DNA from 4 places in the Arthrobacter sp. PAMC 25486 genome. Region 4 is predicted to be linked to each of the others. Evidence: riboswitches for the same ligand, from Rfam matches in the RefSeq annotation. Region 4 holds a riboswitch; each other region holds the start of a gene.
The links. A riboswitch is a leader RNA that binds a small molecule or an ion and turns the genes downstream of it on or off. The one in region 4 is predicted to bind thiamine pyrophosphate.

Region 1 (4,166 bases), 1.8 Mb from region 4:
GTGGTTGATCGGCTGGATCTGTTCCGGATCAATAAATGTTCCCAACTCCCGGTCTTTGAGCAACGCCTGGTCTGACCAGGAATCCCAGAGCCGTTGGATCACCCGGACGAATTCATCCGCCCGCTCATAGCGCTCAGCGTGCTTAGGCAGAGCGGCGAATCCATGGTTTTGCGCCTCGGCGTCGAACATGGAGGTGACTATGTTTGCGCCCACCCGGCCGCCGCTGATGTGGTCCAGGGAGGCCAGCATGCGGGCGGCATGGAAGGGCGTGTAGAAGCTGGAGGACACCGTGGTGACCAGGCCGATGTGTTTCGTGGCCCGGGCGATGGCACTCAGTGCCGTGATCGGTTCCAAAAGCGAGGGCACGCCTGCTGAATACTGGCGGTTGACGCTGTGCCCGTCGGCGAAGAAGACCGCGTCAAGGCAGCCGCTTTCAGCCAGCTGGGCCAGCTCCTCGAAATAGGATATTTCCCCGACACGGTCGGCGCTGGAATCCGGATGCCGCCAGCCCATGGTGTGGTGCCCCGCACCGAAGAGGAAAGCGTTGATGTGCATTTGCCGCGTGCTGGTGGCGCCCACAATTCCCATCACTAGTTCATCACCAGTCCGCCGTCGACCACGAGGTTTTGTCCCGTCACGGCCCGGGACCAAGGTGAGGCGAAGAACAGCACTGCATCAGCAAATTCGGACGGCGTGGTGACCTTGCGCAGAGGTGTTCCGCCAGCGATCAAGTCGAAGACCTGCTCGGGTGTGGCGGCAGAGGCGTCGGTGGTGCGCAGCAACCCCCCGGAGACCATGTTCACACGGATTTTGGACGGACCCAGGTCGGCAGCGAAGGTGCGCGTCAGTGCCAGCAAAGCAGCTTTGGCCGCGGTGTAGTCGTGATAGGGCACCACGGGGTTTTGAAACAGGTTGGTGCCAATATTCACGATGGCGCCGAACCCGGCATCCTTCATGCCCGGCAAGACCGCCTGAATCGTGTTCAGCGCACCCCCCACAACGCCGGAAAACTGTGCCGTAAATTCGCCGTAGCCAATGCCGTCAGCCTTCGACCGCCCGTCGCCGTTAAAGGAAAAATCGGGCAAAGCGTTGTTAATGACGGTGGTGATGGGCGCACCAAAATGATCGGCTGCGGCAGTCACCAAGGCCTGGACCGCGTCGGCGCGGGTGACATCGGCGTGCAAGGCGATGGCGTGTTCCGATCCGATGTCAGCGGCAAGTTCCCGTGCCGCCGCCTCACTGTTGCGGTAGTTCAGCACCACTCTGGCACCTTCCCGGGCGAAGGAACGGGCCACATCGGCACCTAGTCCGCGGCCGGCTCCGGTAATCAGTACAATCTGGTCTTTAATTTGCATGTCGTACACCTTTCAGCGGGGCGAAAGGATGCCAGGAATGCGCGAAGGACAGGCACAGGGCACACTTCGTCATTGCTGCAGGACCGGCATCCCTTCGCTCGGATTATCGAGATCAGGTTCAACGGGTCTAACTCTCAGCCGCCAGGCGGCACCCCGTGTCGTGTCCACGGCCCAAGCTACCACGGTTCGGACGGCGGCAGGCAACGCTGCGCCCTCCCGCTTCGACTCAGCGTTGCGAAGTGTTGCTGTGGCTGCCCCGTGGAAACTGGCGGTCTTTTGGGGTGGGGAGCCGCTTTCTGGTGAAAAGAGTTGGGCCGCGGTGACCGGGGTGAGGTGGCGGTGGTGGTCGCTGCAGGATCGGCCTTCGAAGCGGTCCAGGCCGAGCCCGTTCTCTAGTTCCCGGTAGTCATGCTCGATGCGCTTGTCGCTCTTGGCGAGCCTGACGAGAGTTTTCAGGGGCGTGTCGGCGGGCAGGGCGCTGATCCAGTAATCGGTTGGTGCCGGCTCGTGCACGGGCCATGCCACCAGCATCCACCCTCGGGCAGGGAATGATCCTCATCCAGCGGGATATCGCGATGGGCCGGGCGGATCCGGATGGCCAGGAAACGTGATTTCGTGGCCGCTTTGGCGTTGCGGGGACCGGTTGGGGTGCCGTGGTGCCAAGCCACCTGATGCAGGTCTTTCCGCCCGGCCCCCAAGGCCAGGGCCTGCAAGGACCGTGTCGGGGTAGCGGGGAAGTCCGGGCCCGCGCCCGGTGTCCTCCGGAGGTGAGTTCATCAATCATCTCGTGGGCTTGGGACCATTTCGTGCGGTGCCGGACGGCCTGGCGGGATCCCCGCCCGGCGTGCCGGCTCCACCACCTGGTCGCGAGCTGGCGGCTTCGTGCCGGCGCAGTGATCAGCCGGAATTGGCGCCAGGTTGGGCCCAGGCCTCATCCGTAAGAGCGATTTCCTTGGTCATGTCGTCAAGGAACCGGATGACCACATCGCGTTCCGCCGAGCTGAGCCGTGCTGCCGCATGGAATCGCTTGGCTTGCTGGCGCCCCACGGTGTCCATGGCTGCTTGGCGGGTTTTGGCCGTGATGGAAATGGCCAAGGCACGGCGATCACTGGGATGGGGCGCCCGGGTGATGTGACCCGCATTCTCCAGCCGGTCCAGCAGCTTGGTGGTTGACGCCGTCGAAATCTTCAGGTGGCTGGCAATGGCTCCGGGGGTGGCAATTGTCTCGGTGTTGGCCGTGACGATCAAGTAGTGCAGGGCCCGCATGTCCGACTGGTTCAACTTCATGTATTTCAGCGATGCATCCGAGAGCTGCTGCTCCGCGGTGCGCAGCCTGCCCAGCGCGGCCATGAGCTCACCGATGTGCGCCACGTCTTCGGTGGCCATCGCCGATCGGTCGATTAGTTGACTCTTCGGGTCGGCGGCATTGACGTCGTAGATGTTGGGCGGCAATGGTGCGGGGGTTGCCTCGATACTTGCCATGGTGATAATTCTATCCTTCCCCCAATATAAAGATCCACACATGTTGCAAGCTGGGTTACTTGCTAGCTAAACTAGATTAAAATTGTGCAGCTACCGGAGATGAACCCATGACTAAGACACTGCAGTCGAGCAGCGGTGGAACCCGCCACGATAAGCCACCGAGAAGCGCCAAAAAGTGGCTGAGGATCCTCCTGCCCGCGTTGATCATCATCGTCTGGTTCGCCGGCGGTTCAATCGGTGGACCATATTTTGGCAAGGTCAGTGAGGTTTCATCCAATGACCCCACCGCGTACCTTCCCTCTTCTGCCGACGCCACTCAGGTGCAAAAGTTGCAAGGCGAGTTCCGTGACTCCGATGAAATCCCCGCTGTCGTGGTCTTCTCCAGCAATAGCACGCTGAACGAGACCCGTATTGCCTCAATTTCCAAGGCGATCGCAGCCCTGACCTCCATCCCCGGGGTTGGTACGGAGGTTTCCCCGGGCATTCCTTCAGAAGACGGCCGGGCGGTGCAGGCATTTGTGCCGATCCAAGCCGATGCGGACATCGGTGCGGCGGTCACCGCCATTGGCACGTCACTGCGGGCTGCCGTCCCTGACGGGGTGGTGGTTCATGTCACCGGCCCCGCCGGTTTCACGGCAGATCTCATCGCGGGATTTTCCGGTATTGACGGGATACTTCTGGGTGTGGCCCTCTTGGCCGTCTTCGTCATCTTGATCCTTGTCTACCGCTCCCTGCTGCTTCCCGTGGCCGTGCTCGCCACCAGCCTCTTTGCCCTGTGCGTAGCGCTGCTGAGTGTGTGGTGGCTGGCAAAAGCCGGAATCCTGATCTTGAGCGGGCAAACCCAAGGCATCCTGTTCATTCTGGTGATCGGCGCGGCTACCGACTATTCGCTGCTCTATGTGGCCCGGTACCGGGAGGAGCTGCGAGTCAGCACGGACAAATGGGCTGCCAGCATGGCGGCCATCCGCAAATCCGCCGAACCCATTGCAGCGTCCGGCGGAACCGTGATCGCCGGCCTGTTGTGTTTGTTGTTAAGCGATTTGAAATCCAACAGTTCGCTGGGACCTGTTGCCGCGATCGGCATCTTTTTTGCCATGCTCTCGGCACTGAGCCTTTTGCCTGCGCTGTTGTACGCCTTTGGCCGGAATGCTTTCTGGCCGCGACGGCCAAAGTTTGAGCCGGAGGTGGTGGCCGCAGAGCACGGCGTACATGCGACAGGCATCTGGGCCAAACTCGCCCGCATCATAAAACGCCGCCCGAGGGTGATTTGGATGGTTACCACTGCTGTCCTGCTGGTGGGAGCCTTCGGTGCCACCACGCTCAATGCCA
Region 2 (4,166 bases), 850 kb from region 4:
CTTCGGTGCAGCGTTCGGCCCGATTGTGCTGCTGAGCCTTTACTGGCGCAAACTCACGGCCAAGGGCGCCCTCGTCGGCATGATTGTGGCGACGGTGACGGTGTTTGTGTGGGGCAAGACGCCAGTGCTGCATGACGCGATGTATGAAATCGTGCCCGCATTTATCGTGAACCTGCTGGTCGCCGTCATTGTTTCCCGGTACACCTACAAGGAGAACTCCGTGATCGAGGGCGAATTCGACGCCATGCTGGAAGATTCCGCCCCGAGCAAGGTCGCAGCCAACAGCTGAACCGGGCGGGACGGCAGCGCCGGTTTCCGGAACGGGGATGGATTTTGAGGTCGCCCAGCGACCGAGGAAATCTTACTGCCCGCGAGGAAACCGACGCGGACGCTACCCCAGCGCAGGCAGGCGGGAGAGCAAGGCCTGGGCGGCCGCCGTCGGATCTTCGGCGTGGGTGATGGCGCGAACAACAACAATCCGGGAAGCTCCGGCGTCGACCACCTGGTCCACAGTGGACAAATCCACCCCTCCGATCGCGAACCACGGCTTCGTCGTGCCGAGCGAGGCGGCGTGTTCCACGAGGGAGAGCCCGACGGCGGCCCGGCCCGGTTTGGTGGGGGTGGCCCACAGCGGGCCCACGCAAAAGTAGTCGGCCTCGGAGGCTGCCGCGGCGGAAGCCTGAGCAGGATCGTGGCAGGACAGCCCGATTGAAATCGCAGGCCCAACGAGCGAGCGGGCGGCCGGCAGTGGCAGGTCCTGCTGGCCCACATGGAACACGGGGGCTCCGCTGAGCGCGGCGATGTCGGCCCGGTCATTCACGGCCCACAACTTGCCAAACTCGGCCGCAACGGAGCGCAACACAGCAAGTTTTTCCAGCTCTTCGGCAGCCTCGATGGACTTGTCGCGCAACTGGATGATGTCCACACCACCGGCATACGCCGCCCGTAGGAAATCGGCAAAGTCACCTTGATCGGCGCGGGAATCCGTACACAAATACAGGCGGGCGGAGGCCAGGTCGGGGACAGCGGACGGTGCGGCGGAAGCGGACATGGCGTCATGGATGGCAGAAGTGCTGTGCATGTCTCATAGACTAGTGCAGTACCGCGGGAGCCAGTGAAGCTGGCTGAGAGGGCGCCGACTACGCCGACCGATTGCGCCTTGAGGGCGCGGAACCTGATCCGGATCATGCCGGCGTAGGGAAGGAGAACATTGTGGCACCCTCCGTGCCTTTGCACTTGAGCCCCGACAAATCAACCACCGGGGTGGCCGTCATCGGCGGCGGCATCGTGGGACTCGGCATCGCCTGGGAGGCCCAGCGTGCCGGCCACACAGTCACCGTGATCGACCCGGCCCCCGCCACCGGCGCCACTTTCGCGGCCGCTGGCATGCTGGCCCCCGTGAGCGAGCTCCACTACCAGGAAGAGCAACTCCTGGACCTCACGCTTGCCGCCGCCGCCCGCTGGCCCGACTTTGCCGCATCCCTGGCCGGCCCCGGTGTTCCGGGTACCGGATTTCGTACGACGCCGACCCTCGTCGTGGGTGCCGACGCTGCGGACCGGCGCGCCCTCGCCGAGCTGCGGGACGTCCAGCGCCGGCACGGGCTCGAGGTCGAGATGCTCACGATCAAGGCGGCCCGGGCGGAGGAGCCGCTGGTGGGCCCGCACATTTCCTGTGCCTTCCGGATCGTGGCCGACCACCAGGTGGACCCCCGCGGAACTGCTGCTGCCATCCGCACCCGGCTGGTCGAGGTTGCCGCTCATCGGGGCGAGTCGGATCCCTTCATTGGCCAGGGTGCTGCGGGACTGTTGTGGGACGGCAGGGGAGTCGAAAAGCGGAGGCGGGTGACCGGCGTCGTGCTTGCCGACGGCACGGAAATCCATGCCCGGGAGGTGGTGGTGGCCAACGGGCTGGACGCCCCGAAACTCCACAACCTGCCGGCTGGGCTCGAGCTGCCGCTGCGCCCGGTGCACGGCGATATTCTGCGCCTGCGCGTGCCCGAACACCTGCGGCCGCTGACCACGGCCACGATTCGCGGCCTGGTGCGCGGGCTCCCCGTGTACATTGTGCCGCGCGAGGACGGCACCGTGGTCATCGGCGCGACCAGCCGCGAGGACCACGGTGCCGGGGTCAGCGCCGGGGGAGTGCACCAGCTTTTGCGCGACGCCCAGGTGCTCCTGCCCGCCGTCGCCGAACTTGAACTACTTGAATGCACGGCCCGCGCCCGCCCCGGAACGCCGGACAACGCCCCGCTGCTGGGCCGGGTCGCAGCTGCCTCGGGGAAGGACATCCAGGGACTCATTATCGCCACCGGGTTCTTCCGGCACGGCGTGTTGCTGACCCCGATCGCCGCCTTGATTGTCCGCCAATTGCTGGGCGACATTACCGACCTGGCCTGGACGGGCTTCCGCCCCGACCGCTTTTCCCCCTCACTCCGCCCGGCACTCGCCGGCCCCACCGCGTAGGAGCATGCCATGCACACGATCGAACTCAACGGCACCACCCAGACCCACCCGGCAGGCACCACGGTCGCCGACCTGGTCACCGCCACTACCGGCCGGGCGCTGCTTCCCACCGGGCAGGCGGCCGACGGTGGACGGTTGGGTGTCGCTGTAGCCCGCAACTCGGCCGTGGTGCCGCGCAGCCAGTGGGCTGCCACCGCCGTGGAAGACCGGGACGACCTGGAGATTGTCGCCGCAGTGCAGGGCGGCTGAGATGACTGCCCAGGATGCTTCTTCCGCCCCTGCCGCCCACACCCCACATACGCCCCACGACCGAAAGTGAACGCCATGACCGAAACCCTGACCCGCAATGACGCCCTGGTGATCGACGGCGTGGCGCTGCAATCCCGGCTCATCATGGGCACCGGCGGCGCCCCCAGCCTCACCGGTCTGGGTGCCGCACTCATCGCCTCCGGCACCGAACTGACCACCGTGGCCATGCGCCGCTACTCGGTGGATGAGGCGGCCGGCGGCGGAACAAACCTGTTCAAGCTGCTGCTGGAAAACAACATCCGCATCCTGCCCAACACGGCTGGCTGCTTCACCGCCCGCGAGGCCGTCATGACGGCCGAGCTGGCCCGCGAAGCCCTCGAGACAGACTGGGTGAAACTGGAAGTCATCGCCGACGAACACACGCTGCTCCCTGACGCGCTGGAACTGGTGGAGGCAACGGAGGCGCTGGTCAACCGTGGTTTCAAGGTGTTCGCGTACACCAATGACGACCCGGTTCTGGCACTGCGCCTGGAACAGCTGGGTGCGGCCGCCGTCATGCCGTTGGGGGCCCCGATCGGTACCGGGCTGGGCATCCTGAACCCGCACAACATTGAGCTGATCGTCTCCCGCGCCTCCGTGCCCGTGGTGCTCGACGCCGGCATCGGCACCGCCTCCGACGCCGCCCTGGCCATGGAGCTCGGCTGCGACGCCGTGCTGCTGGCCACCGCCGTCACCCGCGCCCAGAATCCGGTGGTCATGGCGGAGGCCTTTAAACATGCGGTCATCGGTGGCAGACTGGCAGCACAGGGGGGACGCATCCCCAAACGGGCCCATGCACTGGCGTCGTCGGCGATGAACGGCCGCCCTGATTTGTAACCGAATACCCTAAGGAGCCTGCCATGGCTGCGAACGATGTTTTGACCAGGGACCAAATCGACACTGAACTGGCGGCGCTGCCGGACTGGACCCTGGGCCTCGGTGCCCTGCGCACGGTGCTGAAGTGTCCGACGTCGGCCAGCGCCTTGGACTTGTTCGCCGCCATCGGGGCGCTGGCCCAGACAGCGAACCACCACCCCGATGTGGACTGGCGCTACGACCACTTGTTCGTGACGCTGACCTCGCATGACGCCGGCTCCAAGGTGAGCGCGCGGGACACTTCCCTGGCCGGGGCAATATCGGCACGGGCCAAGGAAGCCGGTGCCGTGGCACGCCCGGAGTTGCTGCACACTGTTGAAATCGCCATTGACACAGACGATGCCGATGCCATTGCGGACACCTGGCAGACCGCACTGGGATACCGCACGGCCGCCGATGGGGCGCTCGTGGACCCGTTCGGCCGCGGTCCGTCCGTGTGGTTCCAGAAAACGTCAACCCCGAACGACAACCGCTTTCACCTTGATGTGACGGTGCCATACTCCCAAAGTGCCCGGACCCTTTCAGGGCTGGAGTCAGCA
Region 3 (4,166 bases), 2.0 Mb from region 4:
CTTTCCGCGCCCGGCGGGGGCCACCGTTGGGCGGTCACCATCTAACATCTCGGCGGGAGCAGGAGGACCAAGGACCAGCTGTGCCCCGCCCAACACCTCACTGAATGCGGCGTCGTGCGTCACGGAGACCACGGCAGTGCCGGCATCGAGCAGCTCGGTCAGCAGTGAGGCCAGTTCGGCCCACGTGTTGGCATCCTGCCCAAAAGTGGGTTCGTCCAGCACGAGCACCTGTGGGCTGGCGGCCAGCACGGTGGCCACCGACAGCCGGCGTTTTTCACCGCCCGAAAGCGTGAAGGGATTCGCCTCCGCCAGGTGTTCGAGCCGCAGGCGTGCCAGGAGTTCATCCACCAGATCGCCGCCGCGCCCCAAAATATTGGGTGCAAACAGCAGCTCGTCCCTGACCGTGCCGGCCACAAATTGGTGCTCGGGCTCCTGAAACACCGTCCCGATCCGGCTGATCAGCTCGCGCCCGCGCCATTTCAGCGGGGCCGGTCCGGCTCCCCGGGCCAGCTCCGGCAGCGCAGTGAGCACCCCGCCGGCAGGCGGCAAAAGTCCGGCCAGGGTCAGCGCCAGGGTCGACTTCCCTGCACCGTTGGGCCCCGTCACGCTCAGCGCCTGCCCCGCGCTGACCTGCACGGAAGGCACGACGGCGGCCGGCACCACCGGGTGCCGCTTGCGTCGCTTAGTGCGGGAGACAGCAAGGGCCTCCGCCTCCAGCAGCAGGTGCGTGCCGGCGTCGTCCATGGCATTGCGGGGCCGCACCGCCGGGATATAACCGGGCAGCCAGATGCCGGCTCCGGCCAGCGTTTCCCGGCTCTGGGCCAGCACGGTGGCGGGCGGACCGTCAAACAGCACCCCGCCGGGCTCGCCCAGGGCGGCCGGGGCCAGAACCACGATCCTGTCCACGACCTCGAGCCAGACGGAGACGCGGTGCTCCACCACAACGAGGGTGGCGCCGGTGTCGTCGAGGCTGCGGCGCACGGCGTCGCGGACCTCGACGACACCGGCCGGGTCAAGGTTGGCGGTGGGCTCGTCAAGGAGCAGCAGGCCGGGGCGCATGGCGAGCATGCCGGCCAGGCCGAGGCGCTGCTTTTGCCCGCCGGACAATGTGGAGCTGGGGTGATCCAGGGGCAGGTTCAGTCCCACCGACTCCAGCGACTCGTGGACGCGGTGCCAGATTTCAGCGCGCGGCACGGCGAGGTTTTCAGCACCAAAGGCAACATCGTCGCCAATGCGCGAGAGCACCACTTGGGCGTCGGGGTCCTGCTGCATGAGCCCTGCCCGGCCGCGCGATTCCGCCACAGGGCGGCCGTCAATGAGCAGTTCACCCACCTCGTTGGCGTCCTCCTCATCACCCAACACGCCGGCCAGTGCGTGCAGCAGGGTGGACTTGCCGGCGCCGGACGGGCCAAGGAGCAGCACCCGCTCCCCCTCCGCGATCTCCAGATCAAGGCCGTGCACGGCACGTTTGCTGCGTCCGGAGTGTTGCCATCCCCAGCTCTTCGCGCTGATGCGCGCCGGGGCGCCGCCGTTGTGACCGGCAGAATTGTGGGTGGCCGGATAGCCTCGCGCACCCACGGCTACACCACTCGTTCGGTTGCGGCGTTGCGCGAGGGCAGGTTGGCCAGGGCCCCCGTACGTGCCAGTCCGCGAACAGCCAGCCAGGACACCAAGCCGGCAATGATGGTGCCTGAGATCATGGCGAGGATTACGTAGACGAGTTTCCACTCAAACGCCCACGCGATGTTCCACACCAGAGAATCGTTGAGGCCGAGGGCCAGTCCGGCCAGTGCACCGGCCACGAGGGCCACCGGCAGGTTGAACTTTTTGTAACGGAACAGGGCAAAGCCGAGTTCCGCGCCCAGGCCCTGAACGAGTCCGGAGAGCAGCACAGTGAAACCAAAGTGCGTGCCCAGAAGGCCCTCAACACTGGCGGCAATCAGCTCACAGTACAGTGCTGCACCGGGTTTGCGGATCACGAGTCCACCCAGCACGCCGGCGATCAGCCAGCCGCCGCCATAGAGGGCTCCGACGGGCGGGAATGCGACGGTGAAGGCGCTGATCAGGCCGTAACCGGCGGACCAGAGCCAAAAGATGACGCCGAGGGCCACACCGAGAACCGAGACAACAACTATGTCCACCACCCGCCACGTGCTTTTGCCGTTGCCTGAACGTTGCGTGTTTTTTGGGGCGTTTTGTTGGGCTGATGCGCCCGTGAATGACTTGCTCATGTTTCCTCCTTCGCAGGAGGGGCGGCTGCAACGGGATTTCCGCGCAGCCGAAGAGAACTCGACTCCCTTCGCCGGTACTAACCGGAGCAGGTTCGAGGGTCTGCGGCGAACCGCACTCTCAGCGCCGCTACCCAGGTCGGGTGGACGCTCCCCTGTCGTGTTTGAATTGCGGCTTCAGTTTACCCCTGGCTCCTGCCGGGGGCTAATGCATCCGTCATGATGCAAGGTGGCCCCCTTGCCGGCGGCGCCCTCATGAAACTGTCGCAAGGCGTTAGGCTGATCGTAGGCTTTTGCCCGCCATGTCTGGTCACAGAATTCAGGAGTCCATTATGAACATTGTCGTAAAATTGCTCGGTACCGGTGTGAGCCTGGGCGCAGGCTTCGTCGCCAGCAAACTGGTGGACACCGTCTGGGAGAAAAGCACAGGCAACAAGCCGCCCAAGGACGGGGCGGATCTGGAGAACAGCCTGCGTTCGGCGCTGGTCTTCGCGTTGGTGTCCTCTGCTGTGGCAGCCATCATCCAGACCCTCGCCGGTCGCACAACACAAAAGGCCATCGCACGCTTTAGTAAGCACCCCGACGAGGTCTGAGCACCCGCCCGCTTGCATGTGCACTGTCATTCACGTTGAAACAGCAGGTTCCGGCCAGTTTCGGCCGAATACGGCGCCGAACTGGCAGTTGTTGCCCTCCCAGCCCTGTGAGAGGGCTGGGAGAGGGCAACAACTGTCAGTTCGCGGAACGATATTCGGACGAATACCCAAAGGGGTCGCGGGCGGAGGGGTTGCTAGTCCTTGGCGTCGTCGACGGCGGCCGCCACTACCTGGTCCAGCTCGTCAACACTGAGCAGTTCCGGGCGGCGGTGTTTGGTGCGGTAACCCGCCCTGCCCACCATGTGCGCTGAGACTGGAACGGTCAGGAGCTGAAACAGCCAGGCCACCAGGAGGATGGGTAGCAGCGACCACGCCTGCATCTGCAGGCCCAGGGCTGCCAGCATCAGCAGCAGCCCCAGCACCTGGGGCTTGGTGGCTGCGTGCATGCGGCTCAACAAGTCCGGGAAGCGCAGCAGGCCAATAGCGGCCGCAAGGCTCATGGTGGCGCCAACCAAGAGGAAGATTGCCGTCAAGACATCGATGAAAGTGTTCATCCGTCCTCCTTCTTGTGCGCTACAAACCGGGCAACCGTCACCGAGCCGATAAAGCCAATCACCGTCAACACCACCAGCAGTGCCAGGTTGTCCAGGTGTTTGTTCATCGCCATCTCCGTGGCCAGTGCAGCCCCAAAGATGGCCAGTAAAACATCCGCGGCGATGACCCTGTCAAGCAGTGACGGGCCCTTGGCGATGCGGTAGATGGTGCCCGCCGAGGCAAGCGTCAGCAAGGCCGCCACAATCAAAATCACTATCTCCATGGCGCTCATGGTGTCTCCTCACGGCCGAGAGTCTGCGCATACGTCACCATGGGCGCGCCTGCCCGTTCAGCCTTCACGGCAGCCAGTTCTGCCTTCGTTCCCATGACTTCAATCAGCCTGGCTTCAAAGTCTTGGATGTCCGCGCGAATCCTGTCCACATCAGCGGGCGTGGGCGCGTTCATGGCATGCACATAGAGAGTTGCCGATCCCCTGTCCACCTCAACCACCAGTGAGCCGGGAATGAGGGAGAGCACGTGGCCAACCGCCGTCATCATAAAATCCGAGGGGCTGCGCAAGGGCACCGCCAGGATGGCATTGCGGATGTTCGGCCCTTTCACGATGGCCCAGTACAACACCTGGAAACTCGCAATGGAGACCTGCTTGATGAACCACAGCAGGAACGTCACGGCCCGCAGGACATTGAACCGTCCACTGAGTTCAATGGGCGGAAGGTAAAACGCATGCGAGACGCCAATGGCGATCAACGCACCAAAAAGCAGGTTGCCGGGGCTAAAATCCTGCCATAGC
Region 4 (4,166 bases):
AAAAGATTCTAAGTTGATCGAACTTTTGATCGCTTATTAAGCGATTGAAGTGATCTTGACCTTGGACAGTTCCTGACGGTGGCCCTGACGCTTCTTGTAACCGGTCTTGTTCTTGTACTTCTGGATGACGATCTTCGGCCCGCGAAGATCCTCCAACTTCTCAGCCGTAACCTTTACATTAGCCAGGTCCTTCGCGGCGGTGGTGAGCTTGTCACCATCTACCAGGAGCAAAGCGGGCAGCTCAAACGTGCTGCCAACTCCACCGGGGACGCGGTTCATGGTCACGTGGTCTCCAACGGAAACCTTTTCTTGACGGCCGCCTGCGCGGACAATCGCGTACACCACTGGGGAACTCACTTCTCTCGACGTTTATTACAAAGTTTTTATGCCGGCTTGGATCAGATTTGATCGCCGCCAACCGCATGCGCCGCAGTTCAAAATAGAACAGACGCGGGGTGCATACTATGTGCCTCAACGCCGTGGACCTCAATGGAGTTCTGCCATGGAGTGGTTGCCCTAGGTGTTGGCGTAAGCACCGAAGATCAAGAATACGCTAATTCTAGCTCCGGGAGCAAATGACACTGGTTCGCGTTCCTCAGGGCGCCCTGCGCAACGCAGTGTTGCAAGGGCATTCCAGCGGAGTTCAGCAAACCGTACTGAACAACTTTAGCGTGCCTGAGCCGCTGATGTGCGATTTCTGCCCGTGACGCGCCGCCTTTTTCACCGAAGACGGGTGGTCTTAATCACCAAGACACGTTCGACGGCGTGACACCACCACCGGGGCCGGCGAACTGTTGGTGCGGTGCGGCAAAGAAATCCACCTCATATTGGGCCGAGTGGGCGAAGGCTCGGCGCATGCGGGTGCGTTCCGCGGCTGAGCCGTTCCGGGCTGCCGCGTCCATGATGCCCACGGCTGTGGCGGTGGCCTGCGCAAAGTCGTCGTCGGCATAAGTTTGCAGCCAGGTCCCGTAGGGGTGCCCGCCCGCACGGGCCAGGTAGTCGGCGTGCAGCACCCGGCCCACTTCCGCATACAGCCAGTAGCAGGGCAGCACGGCCGCCACGACTTCACCGTAACTGCCGGAGAAGGCCACACCCTGCAGGTGGTCAACATAGTGTTTCGTGACCGGGCCCAGCTCGGGTCCTTCCTGCTCCGGTCCTTCCGGGGAATCGAGCGGGTAATGACTGAGCCAATCCCGGTGCAGGGCCAATTCAACATCCAGGGCGTTTTGGGCGCCGCCGGCCCAAAACTTCTGCTCGGCCTCGGTCGGCGCCAGGGCACTTGCCCTGGCCAGCACACGCGAGTAAGTGGCCAGGTAGAGGGCATCCTGGGCGAGATAGTAGGCAAAGCGGTCACGGGCCAGGGTGCCCGCCGCCAGTTCCTTGATGAAGTCGAGACCGAAGATCGCCTGACGCTGCGGTGCGCAATCCTGCCAGAGCACCCGGCTGAAGGCGTCAAGGCTGGGTGCGGCAGTCGCCCACAGGGCATGCAGGTGATGGATGGGACCGGCGCCTGCGCCTACGTCCAGCACTTCGGAGGCCTCCAATGCCCCCACCAACCAAGCCTTGGCCGTGCCCACCGCCTGCCCCCAGTCCCCCGTGCGCGCCTGCAGTGTTGCCACGGCCGCCGATAGTGAGCAGCCCGTCCCGTGCGTGTTTGCGGTGTGGATCCGCGGCGCAGTGAATTCCTGGATGGCGCCGTCCACACCCACCAGCGCATCGAGGCACTGCTCCCCGGGCAGATGGCCGCCTTTAACGAGCACCATGACGTTGTGGGCGGCAGCCAGTTCCCGGCCCTGTTGCACGGCCTCGGCCCAGCTGCCCACTTCGGATTGACCCAGCAGCGCCGCCAGCTCGGGAATGTTCGGCGTCACCAGGTGGGTGTTGGCCAGCAGCGCCAGTAGAGCCTCGAGTGCTTCGGGCGCCATGAGTGTGTCACCGCTGGTTGCCACCATGACCGGATCAAGCACGACTGCGGAGGGCCGGGTGTGCGCCAGCCACTCGCCCACCGTATTCATCACCTCGGCAGTTCCGAGCATGCCGATCTTTACCGCGTCAATGGTGATGTCTGAGGCGAGGGCGTCCAGTTGGGAACGCAGAAATTCGGCCGGCGGGACATGCACGCCCTGCACGCCCCGCGTGTTTTGCGCCGTGAGGGCCGTAATGGCTGCCATGGCGTAGCCACCGTGGGCCGAAATGGATTTAATGTCGGCCTGGATACCGGCTCCCCCTGATGGGTCGGAGCCGGCAATGCTCAATACCCGCGGGTGTTTCCACGGTGATTGTGCGGTGCCAGTTGCTTCGTGGGCAGGTGAAAAGAGTGTTGTGGCGCTCATGGGACATCCCTTCGCCGGTGCTAGCCGGGCAGGTTCAACGGGTATTGTCTCAGCCGGCCCTTGTGGCCTGGCACCCCGTGTCACGCTCCACCCTACCCACAAACGCAACCATCCGGCCCCAAACGCAAACTGACCCGCAGAGGACGGCGAAAAACACGTCAAAACCGTGAATTTTCTCCGTCCTCTGCGGGTCAGTTTAGCTCGGTGCTACAGCTCAGAGGCTGGCACCCCAACACCCAAGATGATGGGCTCGCTGCTCTTCTTCACTGCCGGAACCGTCTCCGCCGGAATGTGCTGGACCTGCGCGGGGGCCGGAATCTCGACGCTGACGTGCGGCGCCGAACCCTGGCCCACCGAAGGTGCATCGGAAGTTTCCACCACCATGTCGGCACCGCCCTGTGCGCTGCGGGCGCTGCGGTTGCGTCGGCTGCGGCGTGAGCGTGAACGGCTGCCACCGCTGGAATCGTGTTCGTCGTGCTGTGCGCCGTCATGGTCGGGCGCGACGAGCTGATCCAAGGCCTCGGCCAGTCCGGCCAGGGCAGCGACCTGCTCAGCATTGTTTGGCTGGGTGAAGTCGCTGCTTTCGCTGCGGTGGCCGCGCGGCAGCTCGATGGCTTCCCCGCCCAGGTTCAGCGTTGTGGAGTCGTGATTTTCTTCCGTCTCCGTGGCGTCCACAGCGCCAGCCGGCGAGACAGCGGCGCCGTGCTCTCCGCCGTCGTGCTCGTGGTGGGAAGCCGCGGCAATGTTGGCCAGGGCGGCCCGCACCTCGTGCGCCTTCTGCGCCCGGGCAGCCTCGCCGGCCTCATCGGACAGCGGAGCCGCCGTGTCCTCGTGCTGCTCAGAATCGTGCTGCTGGCCCCGGTTCCGGTTGCGCTTGCGCTCACTGCGGGTGGAGCGGTTGGCGGTGCGATCCCCCTCACGGGTCTCGTGCCGGGGGGCGTGCGCGGCGGCAGCCTCGACGGCGGGCGAATGCGTGCGGCGGTGCTCCACGGGAATTTCGTGGGTGACCATGCCGCGACCGGCACATGTGGCGCACTGCTCACCAAAGACCTCGAGCAGGCCGGTGCCCATGCGCTTGCGCGTCATCTGGACCAGGCCCAGGGAGGTGACTTCGGCGACCTGGTGCTTGGTCCGATCACGGCCCAAGCACTCGACGAGACGGCGCAGCACGAGGTCGCGGTTGGATTCCAGGACCATGTCGATGAAGTCGATGACGATGATGCCGCCGATGTCGCGCAGGCGCAGCTGGCGCACCACTTCCTCGGCGGCTTCCAGGTTGTTCTTCGTGACGGTTTCCTCAAGGTTGCCGCCGGAGCCGGTGAACTTGCCGGTGTTCACGTCGACCACGGTCATGGCCTCGGTGCGGTCGATGACCAGGGAGCCGCCGGAGGGCAGGAAGACCTTGCGCTCCAGGGCCTTGTTGATCTGCTCGTCGATGCGGTGTGCGGCGAAGATGTCCTCGGGCTGGGTCCACTTTTCCAGGCGGTCCAGCAGGTCCGGGGCCACGTACGTCACGTACGCCTCGATGGTGTCCCAGGCGTCCTCTCCGGAGACGATGAGCTTGGTGAAGTCCTCGTTGAAGACGTCGCGAACCACCTTGATGGTCAGGTCGGGTTCGGCGTACAGCATTTCCGGGGCGAGCGTCTTGGTGGAGGAGGCACGGTTGCTGATGCCCTCCCACTGGGCGCGCAACCGGTTGATGTCGTTGGTGAGCTCTTCCTCGCTGGCACCCTCAGCCGCCGTGCGCACAATGACGCCGGCGTTTTCGGGCAGGTGGTCCTTCAGGACGCGCTTGAGCCGGTTGCGTTCGACGTCGGGCAGCTTGCGTGAAAT

Region 1: another riboswitch for thiamine pyrophosphate. It lies ahead of art_RS17210 (3-oxoacyl-ACP reductase); the one in region 4 lies ahead of thiD (bifunctional hydroxymethylpyrimidine kinase/phosphomethylpyrimidine kinase).
Region 2: another riboswitch for thiamine pyrophosphate. It lies ahead of thiO (glycine oxidase ThiO); the one in region 4 lies ahead of thiD (bifunctional hydroxymethylpyrimidine kinase/phosphomethylpyrimidine kinase).
Region 3: another riboswitch for thiamine pyrophosphate. It lies ahead of art_RS14030 (ECF transporter S component); the one in region 4 lies ahead of thiD (bifunctional hydroxymethylpyrimidine kinase/phosphomethylpyrimidine kinase).

What each region holds. Positions count from the first base shown of each region.
Region 1 is NZ_CP007595.1:3,793,563-3,797,728, reverse strand. It holds gene art_RS17215 (LLM class flavin-dependent oxidoreductase) at 1-588, opposite strand, end outside; gene art_RS17210 (3-oxoacyl-ACP reductase) at 591-1,355, opposite strand; TPP riboswitch at 1,428-1,521, opposite strand; gene art_RS17200 (MarR family winged helix-turn-helix transcriptional regulator) at 2,253-2,837, opposite strand; gene art_RS17195 (MMPL family transporter) at 2,945-4,166, shown strand, end outside.
Region 2 is NZ_CP007595.1:1,891,931-1,896,096, reverse strand. It holds gene putP (sodium/proline symporter PutP) at 1-289, shown strand, start outside; gene thiE (thiamine phosphate synthase) at 392-1,051, opposite strand; TPP riboswitch at 1,096-1,218, shown strand; gene thiO (glycine oxidase ThiO) at 1,213-2,463, shown strand; gene thiS (sulfur carrier protein ThiS) at 2,473-2,712, shown strand; gene art_RS08650 (thiazole synthase) at 2,788-3,588, shown strand; gene art_RS08645 (4a-hydroxytetrahydrobiopterin dehydratase) at 3,612-4,166, shown strand, end outside.
Region 3 is NZ_CP007595.1:3,061,372-3,065,537, reverse strand. It holds gene art_RS14035 (ABC transporter ATP-binding protein) at 1-1,578, opposite strand, end outside; gene art_RS14030 (ECF transporter S component) at 1,581-2,231, opposite strand; TPP riboswitch at 2,278-2,395, opposite strand; gene art_RS14025 (DUF4235 domain-containing protein) at 2,561-2,821, shown strand; gene mnhG (monovalent cation/H(+) antiporter subunit G) at 3,016-3,375, opposite strand; gene art_RS14015 (monovalent cation/H+ antiporter complex subunit F) at 3,372-3,647, opposite strand; gene art_RS14010 (Na+/H+ antiporter subunit E) at 3,644-4,166, opposite strand, start outside.
Region 4 is NZ_CP007595.1:1,045,682-1,049,847, forward strand. It holds gene rplU (50S ribosomal protein L21) at 37-345, opposite strand; gene thiD (bifunctional hydroxymethylpyrimidine kinase/phosphomethylpyrimidine kinase) at 744-2,333, opposite strand; TPP riboswitch at 2,323-2,421, opposite strand; gene art_RS04900 (Rne/Rng family ribonuclease) at 2,541-4,166, opposite strand, start outside.